DNA from 2 places in the Kitasatospora sp. NPDC096147 genome. Region 1 is predicted to be linked to the other one. Evidence: riboswitches for the same ligand, from Rfam matches in the RefSeq annotation. Region 1 holds a riboswitch; the other holds the start of a gene.
The links. Region 1 has a riboswitch for cyclic di-AMP ahead of ACIRBX_RS28410 (transglycosylase family protein). Riboswitches for the same ligand answer to the same signal wherever they lie in the genome.
Positions count from the first base shown of each region.

Region 2: another riboswitch for cyclic di-AMP. It lies ahead of ACIRBX_RS37385 (transglycosylase family protein); the one in region 1 lies ahead of ACIRBX_RS28410 (transglycosylase family protein).

Region 1 covers NZ_JBIWFX010000011.1:34,464-37,664, forward strand. Annotated here, with positions in the region: gene eno (phosphopyruvate hydratase) at 1-568, opposite strand, end outside; gene ACIRBX_RS28410 (transglycosylase family protein) at 774-1,565, opposite strand; cyclic di-AMP (ydaO/yuaA leader) riboswitch at 1,570-1,721, opposite strand; gene ACIRBX_RS28415 (cytochrome P450) at 1,946-3,201, opposite strand, start outside.
Region 2 covers NZ_JBIWFX010000024.1:28,776-31,976, reverse strand. Annotated here, with positions in the region: gene ACIRBX_RS37390 (hypothetical protein) at 572-772, opposite strand; gene ACIRBX_RS37385 (transglycosylase family protein) at 839-2,002, opposite strand; cyclic di-AMP (ydaO/yuaA leader) riboswitch at 1,989-2,189, opposite strand; gene ACIRBX_RS37380 (hypothetical protein) at 2,381-3,201, shown strand, end outside.

The sequences.
Region 1 (3,201 bases):
TGAGCGTGTGGTAGACCTCGACGCCCCAGCGGACGGCCTCGGAGAAGGACTCCGCGCCGATCGGGGCGATCATGAACTCCTGGATGTCGACGTTGGAGTCGGCGTGCGACCCGCCGTTCAGGATGTTCATCATCGGGACGGGCAGCACGTGCGCGTTCGGACCGCCGAGGTAGCGGAACAGCGGCAGGTCGCTGGCCTCGGAGGCGGCGTGCGCCACGGCGAGCGAGACGCCGAGGATGGCGTTGGCGCCGAGCGAGGACTTGTCCGGGGTGGCGTCCAGGTCGAGCATGGCCTGGTCGATCAGACGCTGCTCGGTCGCGTCGTAGCCGACGAGCTCCGGGCCGATCTGCTCGATGACGGCCAGCACGGCCTTCTCGACGCCCTTGCCGAAGTAGCGGTTCTTGTCACCGTCGCGGAGCTCAAGCGCCTCGAAGGCGCCGGTCGAGGCACCGGACGGGACGGCGGCACGGCCGGTGCTGCCGTCGTCCAGGCCGACCTCGACCTCGACCGTGGGGTTGCCACGGGAGTCGAGGATCTCGCGGGCTACGACGACATCGATGGACGGCACGAGGCATCTCCTTGCGGAAGCGGGGCTGTGTGGTCGATACGTCCAGAGCCTAACCGCACCCGGGCCCGGGACCACGCTGACCTTGGTCCTGTCTCACCTCGTGGCCTTGCTACCCACCGGTAGTTCACCCGGGGCACACCAGCGACGCGCCCGGAGGGGCCGCACCGGATCACGGTGCGGCCCCTCCGGCTGACGGAGCGTCGGATCAGCCCAGCTGGAGGACCTGGCCGGGGTAGATCAGGTCCGGGTTGCCGCCCACGACCGACTGGTTGGCCTGGTAGACCTGGTGCCAGTCCTGGCCCTTGGCGGCGGCGATGCCCGAGAGGGTGTCGCCGGCCTGGACGGTGTAGTTGCCGGCGGCCGGGGTCTTCGGCGCGGCGTGCTTCGGGGCGTTCACCGTCGGCGCGGCGGCCTTCGGGGTCTCGACCTTCGGCGCGGCCTGCTGCTGCGGCGCGGCCTTCGGGGCCTCGGCCTTCGGCGCGGTGGTCTTCGGCGCGGCGGCCTTCGGGGTCTCGACCTTCGGCGCGGCCTTGGGGGCCTCGGTCTTCGGCGCGGCCGGGCGGCTCTCCGAACGGGACGCCTTGGTCTCGGACTTGGTGTCCACCTGGGCGGGGGCGCCGCCCTTGGTCAGACCGGCCTTCACCGAGCAGACCGGCCAGGCGCCGGGGCCCTGGGAGGCGAGCACCTTCTCGGCGATCTCGATCTGCTGGCCCTTGGTGGCCTGGTTGGCCTGCGCGGCGTACGCCTTGCCGCCGAAGCCGGCCCAGGTGCTGGAGGTGAACTGCAGCCCGCCGTAGAAGCCGTTGCCGGTGTTGATCGACCAGTTGCCGCCGCTCTCGCACTGCGCGACCTTGTCCCAGGTGGAGACCGGGGCGGCCGAGGCGCCGGTGGCGGCCATCAGCGGCAGGGCGATGCCGACGCCGGCGACGCCCACGACGGCGACGGCCTTCTCGGCCTGGGTACGACGACGGTGACGGCCCGAACCAGTGAACAGCATGAAGAATCCCTCTCCGCACGCCTGCGAGGTGAGCTGTCGGGTTCGGACCGGGAGGTGGCCCGGCCGCCTTTCGGCGGCTTCACCCCAAGCCGTGGGGGACGGCGACGTACGAGTGGGTCCCCCGCCCCTGCCCAAGGGTCTGGTCGGTGTCCCGGTGCACGGCGGGCAGGATTCGGCGTTCCGCGCGCGGGGTCCGCAGCTGCGGACTCCAGGGAGGGTAAGCAGATGAGCCGATGGATCACAAGCTTATGTCGAACACATCACACCGGAATCACACAGCGCTGTGGGTCGTCCACAAACCGTATCCCGGTGGCCTGATTGATACGCATTCAGATCACGAACGATCAGATTGCTCCGACACGCCGTCAGCTGATGTCCGCTCAGGTCAGGGGAGTTGCGGACTCCGGGGTAAAGGCGACCGGCAACTCCCGCAGGCCCCGCATGATCAGGCCACCGCGCCACCGCAGATCGGCCGGATCGGCGGCCAGTTGCAGATCCGGCAGCCGGGTCAGCAGGGCGGCCAGGGCGAGCTGCCCCTCCATCCGGGCCAGCGGGGCGCCGATGCAGTAGTGGATGCCGTGGCCGAAGCCCAGGTGGGGGTTGTCCTGCCGGGCCAGGTCCAGGGTGTTCTCGTCCGAGAAGCGCGCCGGATCGCGGTCGGCGGCGGCCAGCACCACCAACACCGGGTCGCCGACCGGGATGTCCACCCCGCCGATGGCCAGCGGGCTGGTGGCGAACCGCCAGGTGGCCAGCTCCACCGGGCCGTCGTAACGCAGCAGTTCCTCCACCGCCGTCTCCAACAGGGCGCTCTCGCCCCGGCGCAGCGAGTCCTGGAGCCGCTCCCGCTGCACCGGATTGCGCAGCAGCGCGTAAGTGCCGTTGCCGATCAGGTTGATGGTGGTCTCGAAGCCGGCGAACAGCAGGATGAAGGCCATCGCGGCGGCCTCGTTCTCCGTCAGGTGCTCACCGTGGTCGCTCGCCCGGATCAGGCCGGAGATCAGGTCCTCGCCGAGATCGGCGCGCTTGCGGTGGATCAGCTCCAGCAGGTAGCCGCGGATCTTCTTCACCGCCCGGCCCACCCCGCCACGCTGGCCGCCGTGGTGCCGGATCATCGCCCCGGCCCAGTCCCGCAGGTCGTCCTGGTCCTCCGGCGGCACGCCGAGCAGGTCGCAGATCGCGTAGATGGGGAGCGGGAAGGCGAACTCGTGGATCAGGTCGGCCTCGCCCCGGGCCGCGAAGCCGTCGATCAGGCGGTCGGTCAGCTCCTGCACCCGGGGCTGGAACTCGGCCACCCGGCGCGGGGTGAAGGCCTTGGACACCAGCCGGCGCAGCCGGGTGTGGTCCGGCGGGTCGATGTTCAGCAGATGGGTCATCAGGTCGGCCTGCCGCTCCCCGGGGATGCCGACCCGGCCGGTGCGGTGCGCCTGCCCGCTGTGGTGCGCCGGGTTCTTGGAGAGCCGGGCGTCGGCCAGCGCCTGCCGGGCGTCCGCGTACCGGGTGACCAGCCAGGCGTCCACCCCGCTGGGCAGGGTGGTGCGGTGCACCGGGGCGTGCTCGCGCAGCCAGGCGTACGCGGGGTACGGGTCGGCGGCGAACTCCCAGGTGAAGAGGGAGGGCTGGGTCGGGGCGGCGCTTT
Region 2 (3,201 bases), on a different contig from region 1:
GTACCGGCCCCGTGGTCGCCGTGCCGCTCGGCTGCGACGGCCCGAACCGGCACACCGGTGCCGCCGGCCCGGAGCCGCGCTCCTCGTCCACGCCGCCTGGGCACCCGCTACCGCCTCCGGCGTTGTCGGTCCCGCGCGCGGCGACGCCACCGACCGGCGGCTCCACCCGCCCGATGCCCGTGGCCGGGTCGACAGCCACCGGGCTGAGGCGCCGACCCGTGCCGCCCGGCCCCGCCGAGCGGGCGCCGCCGGAGCACGCGCCCTCCTTGCCCGGCATCGGGCAGGGGGCCTTCGCCGGCTTCTCGTCGGTCGCCGATGTTCGCATGGACTCTCCCCCAGCCTCCGGCCGGGGGTGGCCCCTGCCCTGCCTTCGGCATCCCAGCCTCCGGCCGGGGGTGGCCCCCGCCCCGCCTTCGGCATCCCAGCCTCCGGCCGGGAGGTGCCCCGGCGCCGCCGAGCCACGCGCGCTCCTTGCCCGCCAACGGGTAGGTAGGGACCCTTCAACGACGCCCGCCCAAGCGGCCGGCGGAGCCGCACGGTGTCACAGCCGCCCCCATCAAGGAGACAGCCCCTAGCCCTCCTGGACGGCGGTGTCCGGCTTCACCAGCCGACTCTCGTCGGCGGCATCGCCGGTCCGTGCCTCGGTGCGGCGGCTGCGCGCGAGGTAGTCACGGAGGATCAGTTCGACGGCGTCCTGCGGGTTCCGGGTGCCGGCGAGGAGCATCAGCTCGATCGCGAAGTCGGCTTCCAGGGAGACGGTGACCTTGGCCATGGCGGCAGGATACGGCGCTGCCCCCGGAGCCGACCAGAGCTCCGGGGGCAGCGCTTCACACCGTCGTCAGACGCGGCCCGCGAAGTCGGGGGCCCAGTTGGCGATGGTCTCGGTCTTCACGCCGGCGCGGGGGTTGGCCGCCTCGACGTACTTGCCGCCGCCCAGGTAGATGGCGACGTGGTAGACGCCGGAGTTCGCGCCGTTGTTGGACCAGAACAGCAGGTCGCCCGCCTGGAGGTTGTCCAGCGAAACCCGGGTGGCCGCGTCCGCCTGGTCGTTGGCGACCCGCGGCAGCGAGACGCCGGCCTGGCGGAAGGCGGCCTGGGTCAGGCCGGAGCAGTCCCAGCCGCCGTTGCTGCTGCCGCCGTAGACGTACGCCTGGCCGACCTTGGAGAGCGCGAAGTTGATCGCGGCGGCCTTGGAACCGGTGGCCACGGTGGTGGTCTCGGTGGCGGCCTTCTTCGCCTTGGTGGTGGCGGAGGTGCCCGTGGCGGCGCCGTTCCCGGTGCTCTTCGAGGACGAACCCGACTGCGGCGCGGCCGGCTTGGGGGCCGGGGCGGCCACCGCGACCGTGCCCAGGGTGAGCTGCTGGCCCGGGTAGATCACGTGCGGGCCCTCGGGGAGCTGGGCCTTGTTGAGCTCGTAGAGCTTCTCCCAGCCGCCCTCGACGTTCTGGTCGCGGGCGATGGTGGAGAGCCAGTCGCCGGCCACCACGGTGTAGCTCTTGGCAGCGGCGGTCTGCGCGGTCTGCGCGGTCTGCTCGGCGGCCTTGGGGGCGGCGGCCTGCGGGGCCGCCTTCGGGGTCTCGGCCTTGGCGGCGGAGGTGTCGACCTGGGCGGGGGCGCCGCCCTTGGTCAGGCCCGCCTGGACCGAGCAGACCGGCCAGGCACCGGGGCCCTGGACCGCGAGCACCTTCTCGGCGATCGCGATCTGCTGGGCCTTGGTGGCCTGGTTCGCCTGCGGCGCGTACTGCTTGCCGCCGAACTCGGCCCAGGTGCTGGAGGTGAACTGCAGGCCGCCGTAGAAGCCGTTGCCGGTGTTGATCGACCAGTCGTTGGTCGACTCGCAGGCGGCGACCTTGTCCCAGGTGGAGACGGAGGCGGCCGAGGCGGTGCCGGCGGTGAGGGTCGGGATGGTGAGGCCGATGCCCACGACGCCGGTGGCGGCGATGAGTCGGCGGGCACGCTTGGAAGTGGTGCTGGACAGCACGAAGACGCGTTCCTCTCCCACGCCTGCGAGGTGAGCTGTCGGATTCGGGCTGGAGTTGCCCGGCCGTGCCTGAGCACGGCTTCACCCCAAGCCTGAGAACGGTCATGTGTGACCGGTACCAGGCGACTTACCTGTGGTTCCCCCGCCCCTGCCGCGGTGCTGATGAGCTGCCGACCCGTCCGGCGGCAGGATTCGGCGTTCCGGAGGGGCTGGGTCCGTGTGGTCACGAACAGGGCGTCACGTTAGGCAGAGTTAAGTTGAAACCGCAAACCCCTGTGACGCTGATCATGGTTTCTTTACCGACTCTTCATGAATCGGAAGCTGTCGATCCGGATGTCGATTCCGATCGATTCTGTTCAAATTCCTTGCGGCTCAAGGGATTTGCCTATGCTTCGGGTCATGCGGCACGCGAGAGGGCCCCAGCCGGGCCCGTCGGACAACGGATCGGCAAGGGTCAGTCGCCGGAAGCTCCTCATCGGCCTGGCGATCGGCACCGCCCTCGCGGCGGTCGGCGTGGAGGAGGTGATCCGGCGCAGCGGCAGTGGTCCTGACGTCCTCTCGGGAGCCCAGCCTCCGCCGCCGCCCGATCATTCGCATGCGCACGGTGGTTCTCCCAGTGCCTCTGACAGTCCGTCCGCCGAGTCCTCCGTCTCCCCGTCGGCCTCCCCGTCGACCGCCGCCACCTCCGGCGAGCCGGTGCCCGGGGTCGCCCCCTCGACCGCCGCGCCGGTGCGCCCGCGCGCCTGGTCCGACCAGGCGGGCTGGAGCGGCGGGGCCGCGCCCGGCCCGGGTGCGGCGGTGCGGATCACCGACCACGTGCTGCTGGACCGGGACGTGACGGTGGGTTCGCTGCTGGTCGAAGCGTCAGGTTCGCTCACCTTTGCCCCGGATCGTCCCGTTTCGCTCACCGCCAACGGCAACGTCGAGGTCCGGGGCGCGCTCACCCTCGCCCCGCAGGGGGCCGCCACCGTCCACGCGGTGCGCTTCCCGAGCGTCAACGAGGGCCGCTTCCAGGGCGGCGGGATGGGTCTGGTGGAGAGCGACACCGGCCTCTGGGTCACTGGCTCCGGCCGGCTCAAGCTGGCCGGCTCGGGCCGGACGGCCTGGGTCCGCGCGGCCGGCGCGCTGAAGGCCGGCGACACCAGCATCAAGCTGGCCGCAGCCCCGGCCGGCTGGCAGGTCGGCGACGAGCTCGCCGTCACCCCGACCGGCGCCCCCGA